2 regions of the Mesorhizobium sp. B2-4-13 genome follow, and region 1 is predicted to be linked to the other one. Evidence: riboswitches for the same ligand, from Rfam matches in the RefSeq annotation. Region 1 holds a riboswitch; the other holds the start of a gene.
What was found. A riboswitch is a leader RNA that binds a small molecule or an ion and turns the genes downstream of it on or off. The one in region 1 is predicted to bind cobalamin.

Region 1 (5,476 bases):
GGCAGCACGACATGCATGGCAAGGTCGGCGGGCGCCAGGCCGCGCTGGTTGTTTTCCCAGATGTCACGGCGCGTGGTGGCGACGATGACCTGGAAGACGGGCGCGCCGGCGCGGTCGAACAGGGTTTCGACGCCGGGCTCGGCGCCGGAAGCGAACGCGGTCGCGGTGACGATCGCGGCGGGTTTCAGCGATGCGATGGCATTTTCGACGAACGCCAGCGACACCGGATCCTTCAGACTGGAAACGAAGATCGGCACTGGCGCCAATCCCCTGGAGCGCAAAGCCTCGGCCAGCGCATCGATCGGGGCGACATCGGCGGCAAGCAGCATCGATCGGTAGAAGAGAATCGGGATAATGGGAGTGCCGCTATTGGAACCGGCCGGCTCCTCCGCGACCCCCAATCCAGCCTGATAGTAACCGGCCTTCGGCACCCTGACCGGGTTGGCGACGGGCGCATCCTGTCCAGCCAAGCCTGCCAGCCTGTGCACCAGCGCGCCCATATTGGCCGGGCCGCCCTCGTGGAAATAGCCGAGCAGGCCGTCCAGTTCGGCGCGCCGCAGCGTCGAGGCTTCGACCAGCCTAAGATCCTCGTCGTGGCTTTCGCCGGGAAGCAGCGCCAGTTTGATGCCGCGTTCGCGGGCAATCACCGCCAGTTGGTCGCAGCCATAGCGCCACCAGTCGTAGCCGCCGAGGATGCGCACCAGGATGATTTTGGCGTGGCGGGCGACGCTGTCTATCCAGAGGTCGACGGACATGGGATGGCGCAGGTCGCGCAGTGCGGCCAAGCGCATAGAGGGCAGGCGACCGGCATCGGCCTTCCACGCCGCAGCCAGTCCGGCGAGATCGCTGTCGGTGAAGGACAGGGCCACGATATCCGCTGGCGTCTGCCTGAGATCGACAGGCTCGGCGAGGTCGTCGAGCGAGGCGGAGGTCGTGGTGAGGATGTGCATCGTGGCCCGGGCCTGAAAATCAGCCGGCGAGGATACGTTCGATCGCCGGGCGGTTCAGCCCCTTGAGGCCAATAACGACGAGCCGCGAGCGGCGGTCGTCCCCAGCGGTCCAGGCGCGGTCATAGTAATGATTGACGCGCGGGCCGACGGCTTGCAGCAGGAGCCGCATAGGTTTGCCGCCGACCTCGACGAAGCCTTTCACGCGCAGCACGTTTTCCTGTTCGGCGGCCGCGGCGACGCGCTTTGCCAGCTCGTCGGGATTGGCGATCGAGGGAATGTCGACGATGAACGTGTCGAAGTCGTCATGCTCGTGATCGAATGCGCCGTCATGGTGGGACTTGCGGTTCTCGATGTCGTCCTCGACGGCGAGACCGAGCCCGAGCAGCACCGAGGGATCGACCTTGCCATGAGACGTCGGCACGATCTTCACGGCGCGGGCGGAGTGTTCGTTGACGATGGCCTTGGCGCGAGCCGAGCCGGCGGCGTCCATTAGGTCGCTCTTCGACAGGATGATTAGGTCGGCGCAGGCGATCTGGTCCTCGAACACTTCCTCGACCGGATCGTCATGGTCGAGGCTCTGGTCCTGCGCGCGCTGCGCCTGCAGGGCGTCCATGTCATTGGCGACGCGGCCTTCCGCCAGTGCGGGACCGTCGACCACGGCGATGACGCCATCGACCGTTACGCGGCTCTTCACCGTCGGCCACTGGAAAGCCTGGACCAGCGGTTTGGGCAGAGCGAGGCCCGAGGTTTCGATCAGGATATGGTCGACCTTCGGCGTCAGCGACAGGATCTTGTCGAGCGCCGGCACAAAATCGTCGGCCACGGTGCAGCAGATGCAGCCATTGGCCAGTTCGACGATGTTTTCCTCTGGGCAGGTGTCGATGCCGCATCCCTTGAGGATCTCGCCGTCGATGCCGATGTCGCCGAACTCGTTGACGATGATGGCGATCCGCTTGCCGCCGGCGTTTTCCAGGAGATGGCGGACCAGCGTCGTCTTGCCGGCGCCGAGGAAGCCGGTGACGACGGTGCAGGGAACGCGGGACAGAGATGTTGTCATGATCGATCTTTCAGCATGTCGAGGGGAGGGATGCGGGCAACGAGGCCGCGCTTGAGGCTATCGGGTCTGCCTCGCCAGGGAATGAGGCCGTCGTTCGAGGTGGCGAAGAGTTTCGCGCCGGTGACGAGATCGGCGCCGCTGGTCGTGGTCAGATCGCCGAACACATAGCTCCAGCAGCCGTCGCGCAGGACCGCGGCGCTCAGGCGGCGCTTGCAATTGCCGAGGCATTCGACCGTGCGGATGCGAATCTTCTCGCCCGAGGCGGCTTGGCGCGTATCTTCGGCCAAAAGTTCGCCGGCCCGGGGATGGGCGTCGGAGCCGGTCTCGTCGCGACAGGAAGCGCAGACAATGACCGTGATGCCGGCCAGGGGATGATCCCCGCCGGACGAAATGTCGGTTGTTTCAGCCGAAAAACTGCTGTCGCGATCCACATCAGGCTCCTTGCCCGGAAAACCCGCCAGGCGATCGGATTCTTGCATTCCAGACGGCAGGTCTCCTGGCTCGCGGGTCATCGCCTTGGGTAGCCGCCTTCCCGGGACAATCCCAGTGGCTTTCGGCCTTGGCTCTTCGCTCACAGTTGCGGGGACAGCCGCGGATTTGGGATCTTCAATCCCGCACCGCATTCCCTCTTGGCTCCTCCCTTTGCCGAGAGGAGACCGTCTGGATGGGATTTAGGCTCTTGCGGGCAGTGGTGTCAACGCGAGCTTACGACACCGCGATGTCGGACAGCGCCGGGCCGAGATCGCCGGCAGGCGTTATTTCCATCCGCTCGAGGCCAAGCCAGCCCTGCATCTGCTTCAATTCCTCGAAGAGTTGAGCCGCAGTCTCCGCCGGTGCATTGGCCTGCGCATAGGCCGCATGGACACGCAGGACACTGGCCGGCCGGTCAGCCTTGAGGTCGACGCGCGCCACGATCCTGTCGCCGAGCAGGAAAGGCAGGACATAGTAGCCGTATTGGCGCTTGTCGGCCGGCGTGTAGATTTCGATGCGGTAATGGAAGTCGAACAGCCGCTCCGAGCGCGAACGCTCGAAGACGACCGGATCGAACGGCGCCAGCAGAGCGCGGGCCTCGATCTTGCGCGGGATACGGGCGTCCTTGTGAAGGTAAGCCGGCTTGTCCCAGCCCTCGACACGGACCGGCAGCAAGTCGCCGAGTTCGACCAGTTCCTCCAGCCGGCCTTTCATGTCGGCCGGCGAGAGCCGAAAATAATCGCGCAGGTCGCCTGATGTCGCCACGCCATGGGCACGGGCGGAAATGCGCAGCAATTCGCGGTGCGCGTCCTCAGGCGTCGGTACCGGCAGATCGAGGATCGCCTGCGGCAGCACGCGCTCCGGCAGGTCGTAAAAGCGCTCGAAGCCGCGCCGGTGCGCGGTGGTGATGCGCCCGGCCCAGAACAGCCATTCGAAGGCGTGCTTGGCATGGCTCCAACCCCACCAGCCACCGGAGCCTTTCTGGCCTTCGAGCGCCGAAGCGGCGATCGGCCCGCGCGCGACGACCTCGCGGTAGATCTCTTCTATATAGGCGGCGTGCTCGCGGCCCCATTTGGCCAGCCCCAGATACATTTCATCGCCTTGCTCGGCGCGCTGCATGCGCCAGCGCATCAGTGGGTAGGTCTCGACCGGCAGGAACGAGGCTTCATGCGCCCAATATTCGAAGACGGTGCGCTTGCGCGTTACGGCGGCGTTGTCGAGCAAAGCGAGGGGATAGGGGCCGAGACGCGAATAGAGCGGCATGTAATGAGCGCGCACCACCGCACTGACGGAATCGATCTGCAACAGGCCGGTGCGGGACAGAACGCGGGCGAAATGGCGGCGGTCCGGCGTGCCGGCGGGGCGGGGATCGAGAAATCCCTGGGCGGCGAGGGCGATGCGCCGGGCGGCGGCAAGCGAGATCTTTTCCTTCATGCGTATGCGTCCCTGATGGACCTGTCTGGCGTCATTGCCCGGCGTGATTCCCGTCCATGCTAGCAGGGTTTTGGCGGCAACCCTGTCAGGAGACAAAAGTGGAGTTAAAAGCGAAGGAAATCAAACAGGAGCGGATGGGACCAGTTTCTCCCGGAATGCCGTCCAGCTCGGTGTTTTGAACAAGGTTTGACTTGCTTCGCTGGAAGTGCTGCGCTAACCCTCGCCGCGTTGCAGCATAGGCCCCTTAAAACGGTTCAGCGGTTAATCTGTCACGCTTCCGCATTAAGGTTCGGTGCTGTAGTCAAAGTGGATTGGCGCCAACGGAAAGCCGCTGCATGAACGCACTTCTCAGTTCGTACCTGCCCATCGTCCTGTTTATCGGCGTGGCACTGGTCGTCGGCCTGGCGCTGCTGGCGGCTCCGTTCCTGGTGGCGTATCGCAACCCCGATCCCGAAAAGCTTTCCGCCTACGAGTGCGGTTTCAACTCGTTCGACGATGCCCGCATGAAATTCGACATCCGCTTCTACCTGGTGTCGATCCTGTTCATTATATTCGACCTGGAAGTTGCCTTCCTCTTCCCCTGGGCAGTGTCCTTCTCGAAGATCGGCATGCTCGGTTTCTGGTCAATGATGGTGTTTTTGGCAGTGCTGACCATCGGCTTTGCCTATGAATGGAAAAAAGGAGCGCTGGAATGGGATTGAACGACAGTTCAGGCACCCTCGTCGCGCCGAAGCCCAAAGGTATTATCGACCCCAACACCGGTAGGCCGGTAGGGGAGGACGATCCCTTCTTCCTCGAAATCAACAATGAGCTTGCCGACAAGGGCTTTCTGGTCACCTCGACCGAGGCGCTGATCACCTGGGCGCGCAGCGGCTCGCTGATGTTCATGACCTTCGGTCTGGCTTGCTGCGCGGTCGAGATGATCCACACCTCGATGCCGCGCTACGATTCGGAGCGGTTCGGTGTCGCGCCGCGCGCGTCTCCGCGCCAGTCCGACATCATGATCGTCGCCGGCACGCTGACCAACAAGATGGCACCGGCGCTGCGCAAGGTCTACGACCAGATGCCGGAGCCGCGCTACGTCATCTCGATGGGCTCCTGCGCCAATGGCGGCGGCTACTATCATTATTCCTATTCGGTGGTGCGTGGCTGCGACCGGGTCGTGCCGGTCGACATCTATGTGCCCGGCTGCCCGCCGAGCGCCGAAGCCCTGCTCTATGGCATTCTTCTGCTGCAGAAGAAGATCCGCCGCACCGGCACGATCGAACGGTAAATCCATGGCCGCCTCCTTAAGCGAACTGTCGACCTATCTCGGCGAGAAGCTGCCTGGCCGCTTCGGCGATGCGGTATTCGCCTATGGCGAGCTCACCGTTCACGTCGAGCCTCAAAACCTGATCGAGGTGATGACCTTCCTGCGCGACGATGCGCGCTGCCAGTTCATCTCGATCATCGATGTCTGCGGTGCCGACTACCCGTCGCGGGCCAAGCGCTTCGACGTCGTCTATCACCTGCTTTCGCCGAAGCAGAATGTGCGCATTCGCATCAAGGTGCAGACCGACGAGGA
Region 2 (5,476 bases), on a different contig from region 1:
CTTCGGTATGAAAGCCGGCAAATGCGTATGGCGGACCTGCAACTCGATCCTGGTTAGCGCCGGGTGAACGCCGCACCCGTCCGCACCAACGCCTGAAAGGCATGGATGCCTTTGTCAAAGGCGGTTTCGGACAACCATGGTAACGACGAAGAACGCGCCGAGCGAGCTGGTGATGATGCCGATCGGCAGTTCCTGCGGCGGCAGCAAGGTCCGGGCCAGAAGATCGCTTGCCAGAAGGAGCACAGCCCCGAACAGCGCGCTGCTTGCGATCAGGCGCAGATGCAAGGGACCGGCCAGCGGCCGCGACAGATGCGGGATCATCAGTCCGACAAAGCCGATGACGCCGGCAACCGAGACGAGGATTGCCGTCGAGAAGGCGGCCACGAGGAATGTCGACCTGCGCATGCGCGCCACCGGCACGCCAAGACTTTCGGCAGCGCTTTCACCAGCCAGGAAGGCGTCCAGCCTGCGATGATTCCATAGCCCGTAGGCCGCGATGGTGCCGGCGCCGACCGCGGCCAGCCATACATTGTCCCAGCGCGCCAGCCCGAGCCCGCCCATGGTCCAGAACAGCACTGAATGGGCCGCACGCTGGTCGCCGGCAAAGACCAGATAATTGGTCAGGGCCGTGAACATGAAAGAGACGGCAAGGCCGGCGAGGATCAGCCGTTCCGGCCCTTGCCCCCTCACCCGCGCGACCAGCAAAAGCACGATGGAGGCGGCGAGTATGCCGCCGGTGAACGCAGCCACCGGCAAGGTCCAGATGCCGAAGCTGTCGCCAAAGATGGTGATGACGGAAACCGCGCCGGCAGCGGCTCCCGACGACAGTCCGAACAGGAAGGGGTCGGCAAGATCGTTGCGGGTCACCGTCTGCAAAAGCGCGCCGACGATACCGAGCCCGCCGCCGACACAGATCGCCAGGATCGTGCGCGGCAGCCGCAGGTCGACGACGATCTTGCCGACCGGGCCCGATATCTCAGGCTCGTCCAGCCCGACGGCACGGCCAAGTGCCGCGACGACATCGGTCAGAGGTATCAGCGTCGAGCCATAAGCGATCGACAGCAGCGCGAGAGCGACGAGCGCCACCGCACCCGCCGTCATGACCAGCGCGAAGGTCTTGTGTCCGGAAAGCGCGCCGGGTTTGTGCTCTCGGGCAGGATCCATCAGAACGCTTCCGGATGCATCGCCCTGGCGATCTTGCCGATGGCTTCGATGTTGGCCGGTCCTGGCGTCAGCTCGGCATAACGAAGTGCGACGAAGCACTCGTTCCTGACCGCGTCCGTCTCTTTCATCGCCGGGTGCGCCTTGAGGAACTCGAGCAATTTCCTGTAGCCGCCACCGTCCTGATAATCGAGCAGGATGAGGAATTGCGGATTGCGTGCCGCCACCGTCTCCCAATCCGTGTTGCCCCAACTCGTATCCATGTCGGCCATGACGTTGTCGCCGCCGGCTGCCGATATCATGGCGTTGGGGATGGCGAACTTTCCCGCGGTAAACGGTTTGTCCTCGCCGGAATCGTACAGGAACACCCGTGTTCCCTTGACGCTGCCGACCTTGGCGGTGATGTCGGCGAGTTGCGCTTTCCAGCCGGAGACGAGCGTCTTCGCTTCTGCCTCCTTACCGAAGATCTTGCCCAGCTTTTCGACGTCGCCATAGAGCAGGTCCATGGAGGCGGCCGGGCGGCTCTTGTCAAGATGGACGCAGCTTTCGGTCAGCACCAGCGTCTTGATGCCGTGCGGCGCGAGCGTGTCGGGGGTCACGTCACCGCCGGGCTTCATGCCGTAGTACCAGCCGGCGAAGAAGAAGTCGGGCTCGACGGCGACGAGATTCTCCAGCGTCGGATATTTCGGCGCCAGTTCGGGAATTGACCCCTGTTCGGCCTTGAATTCGGGGCCGACCTTGTACCATCCGGTGATACCCGTCAGGCCGACGATCGAGGGCTGCAGCTTAAGCGCGAAGGCCATCTCGGCCATGTTGAGATCATGGATGACGGCCCGCTTCGGCGGCGCGTCGAAGGTCAGTGGCTTGCCGCAGCTGTCGACCGTCACGGGGAAGGCAAAGGCCGTCGAGGCCAGCAGCGAGAAGACGAGGGACAAGGCAAGGCGTTTCACGGATTGCTCCTTGGTTGAGCTGTGTCGGATGGAGGGCAGGTTTGATCAGGACGGTGGTGCGGCGCGGTTCGGATGATCGAACACCGTCAGCTCGCGGTCTTCGGTGGGATGGCGCAGGCGAAACACGTCGACGCCGAAAATCTCGCGGATCAGCTGCTGCGTCAGCGCCTCGTGCGGCGGCGCCAGTGCCAGCAGCCGGGCCTCGTTCATCACCGCGACCCTGGTCGCGAACGGTGCCACCAGCGTCAGGTCGTGCAGCACCGCGATCACGGTCATGCCGAAGCCGGCCACCAGGTCGAGCAGTTCCGCGCGAGCGCGCGGGTCGAGGTGGTTGGTCGGCTCGTCGAGGAACAGGATTTTAGGCTGCTGCGCGATGGCGCGTGCAAGCTGGGCACGCTGGCGTTCACCACCAGACAGCGAACCAATCGTGCGGCCAAGCAGCGGCAGGAGACCGGTCCGGCGCAGCGCCTCCACGACAATGTCGCGTTCCTCGCCGCGGCGCCTCAGGCCGGCGTGCGGGACGCGGCCAAGCTCGACATAGTCGATCACCGCGAGCCGTGGATCCGGCTGATCGGTCTGGCCCACGACGGCGATATGCAGGGCTCGCTCGGCGGGCGAAATCCTGTCCAGGCGCCGCCCGCCGAGCTTCACCTCTCCGAAGCTCGGCCGAAGCATGCCGGACAGCATGCGCAGCAGCGTGGTCTTGCCGGCGCCGTTGGGGCCGATGATGGCAAGACGGTCGCCTGATGCCACCGAAAGGCTGACCGCATGGACCAGGTGCCGGCCATTCGCCATCGCACCCAGGCCGCGGGTCTCGAGAAGCGGCGTCGTCATCGACTGCCATCCGCCAGCGTGCCGGGTCCAGGGATGCGGGCCAGCGTCTTGCCGGCCAGGCGCGGAGGACGTTGTCCGGAATTGCACCAGCCGTCGGCAAGCGAAGCGTAGAGCCTGGCAAATCGCACCAGATCGGCAACGTCGGCCTGCGCGTCGATCGACCCGAAGAGATAGGCTGCCTTGCCTAACGCCTGGAAAGCCACCGCCAAGGGGCGCGCGCAACCCGCCATGCAAGCCACGCCCTCGACCGCGAAACCATGCGCCACGCCAGGCTCGTGATGAGCCGAGAGGCGGGAGCGCAATTCGGCGCACAAATCTTCGCCCGACCTGACGCCGGTCCCCCTCTCGCGGCAAAGGGTGCACACGATGATCTGGTGTTTAGGCTCGGGGTGTATACGATCGATTGCGCCGTCCAACGTCCCGTCACTTTCAAAACTGGCGACGGAAGGATGTTGGCCGATCGGCCGACAAGACCGATGTCCACGTTTCCTCCCGGCACACCCCGTCCGGTCAACTCAGTGATGGCAGGTCTCCTGGCTCACGGGTCTGCGCGCAATCCTGCCTTCCCAGCCTTGCCGGCCAGTGGCATTCCGGATCTTGCTCGCCGTTTACAGTTGCGGGGGCAGCCGCGGCCTCGACCCAAAATCGGTCTCACCGCGTTCCCTTTTCACCCCTCGCCTTTCGGCTTGGGGACCATCACGAGTCGCAGCCTAGGCCGCGCGCGGCGGCGAGGCAAGGCGGCAGTCTCTGTTCTGTTATAACAATACAGACATATGGTCAATCGCTGTCGCGCGCGACCAGTTCCAGCGGCCAGACCTCCCTTATGGTCTGCGGCCCCGTGGGCCCGGCGAAAGCGGGCAGCGAGGCGAGCAGGATTTCGCCGAGCCGCCGTCCCATCGGCTCCAATGCCGGGCGGAAAGCGGTCAGCGCCGGGGAGAAATAGCGGCAGAGCGGCGTATCGACGATGACCATCACCGCGATGCCCTGACCGGGCATGATCCCCATCTCGGCAAGCGCCTTGCAGCCGCCGAGCGCCATCGCGTCATTGTTGAAGATGATCGCTGTCGGCGGATCCTTCGAGCGCATGATTTGCGGCGTCACCGCGTAGCCGCCGGCTTCGTTGATGAAGCCGTCGGCTATCAGCTCGGGATCGATGTCGATGCCGTGCCGCCGCAGCGCCTTGCGATAGCCATCAAGAAACAGATAGCCGAAGTTGAGGTCGAGCGACGGCCGGATGGCTGCGATGCGGCGGTGGCCGCGTGCAACAAGGCGGTCGACTGCGTCGGCGCCCGCCTTCTCGAAATCGAGGTCGAGCGAGGGATAGGTCTCGTCACCGGACTGGCTTCGGCCGAGCGTCGCAAAGGGAAAGCCGACCCTGCTGAGATAGTCGATGCGATCGTCCTCACGCCGGGTCCAGGCCAGCAGCACGGCATCGGCGCGGCGTGTCTCGACGACCCGTCGCAGGCGCTCCTGCTGATAATCGGCGGGCGCGCCCATGACGATGATCAGGTCGAGCCCGTGCTCGGCCAGCGCCGCTTGCAGCCCGCTCAGGAAAGGAATGAAAAACGGCTCGCCATATTGCTGATCGCCCGGGTGGGGCTGCAGCATGAACGCGACGGCATGGGTGGTGCCCCGGCGCAGGTTCCTGCCCGACTGGTTGGGTGAATAGTTGAGTAGGCGGGCCGCATCGAGCACGCGCTGCCGCGTCTCGGCATTGACATCGGCGCGCCCATTGAGCGCGCGCGACACCGTGCCGATCGAAATATTCAAATGACGCGCAAGATCGTGAATGCTGGATGCCAAGACCAATCCCCTTCCGTTCCCGCTAACATTAGCGGACCTCGCGGCCAAGGCCACTCAGACGAACGGCCCACAAATCCGGTTGACATTCTACGCCTTCGGGTGTGTCATCGTAAACGTTTACGGAAAGGCCGTGAATGCCAACCGGGAGGGGTTGGCGGAGGAGCGCCGGATGCTGCACGTCGTCCTGGTCGGGTGCGGAGCCATGAGCAAAACGTGGCTCGAGGCCGCCCGTCAGTCCCCTGAAATCAGGATTGCCGGTCTCGTCGACCTCGACGCCGACAGGGCACGCCAGCGAGCCCGCGAATACGACCTTGCCGGGGCCGCGATCGGCACCGATCTCGACGTCATTCTGGATCAGACCAAAGCCGATGCGGTGTTCGACGTGGTCGTTCCGGCCGCCCGCCGCGAGGTGGCCAATTCGGCCTTTGCCCATCACTGTCACCTGCTGACGGAAAAGCCCCTCGCCGACAGTCCGGCCAACGCCCGCGCCATCGTCGACGCCGCGCGGCGCGCCGGCCGCGTCCACGCCGTCGTTCAGAACCGCCGTTATGTCGCCAATGTCCGGCGCATCCGCCGCTTTCTGGATTCAGGCGCCATCGGCGCGCCGACCAGCATCCACGCGGATTTTTTCGTCGCGCCGCACTTTGGCGGTTTCCGCGAAGAGATGCGTCACGTGCTGTTGCTCGACATGGCGATCCACACCTTCGATGCCGCTCGCTACATGGTCA

Region 2: linked by a shared signal. The riboswitch ahead of FJ936_RS17305 (DUF1636 family protein) and the one ahead of FJ936_RS12250 (DUF1636 family protein) in region 1 are both predicted to bind cobalamin.

The regions. Positions count from the first base shown of each region.
Region 1 covers NZ_VFVB01000004.1:64,424-69,899, forward strand. Annotated here, with positions in the region: gene FJ936_RS12240 (cobaltochelatase subunit CobN) at 1-950, opposite strand, end outside; gene cobW (cobalamin biosynthesis protein CobW) at 970-2,007, opposite strand; gene FJ936_RS12250 (DUF1636 family protein) at 2,004-2,438, opposite strand; cobalamin riboswitch at 2,476-2,683, opposite strand; gene FJ936_RS12255 (winged helix-turn-helix domain-containing protein) at 2,713-3,912, opposite strand; gene FJ936_RS12260 (NADH-quinone oxidoreductase subunit A) at 4,248-4,613, shown strand; gene FJ936_RS12265 (NADH-quinone oxidoreductase subunit B) at 4,604-5,185, shown strand; gene FJ936_RS12270 (NADH-quinone oxidoreductase subunit C) at 5,190-5,476, shown strand, end outside.
Region 2 covers NZ_VFVB01000006.1:15,002-20,477, reverse strand. Annotated here, with positions in the region: gene FJ936_RS17320 (iron ABC transporter permease) at 115-1,164, opposite strand; gene FJ936_RS17315 (ABC transporter substrate-binding protein) at 1,164-2,111, opposite strand; gene FJ936_RS17310 (ABC transporter ATP-binding protein) at 2,157-2,945, opposite strand; gene FJ936_RS17305 (DUF1636 family protein) at 2,942-3,310, opposite strand; cobalamin riboswitch at 3,451-3,658, opposite strand; gene FJ936_RS17300 (LacI family DNA-binding transcriptional regulator) at 3,723-4,748, opposite strand; gene FJ936_RS17295 (Gfo/Idh/MocA family oxidoreductase) at 4,918-5,476, shown strand, end outside.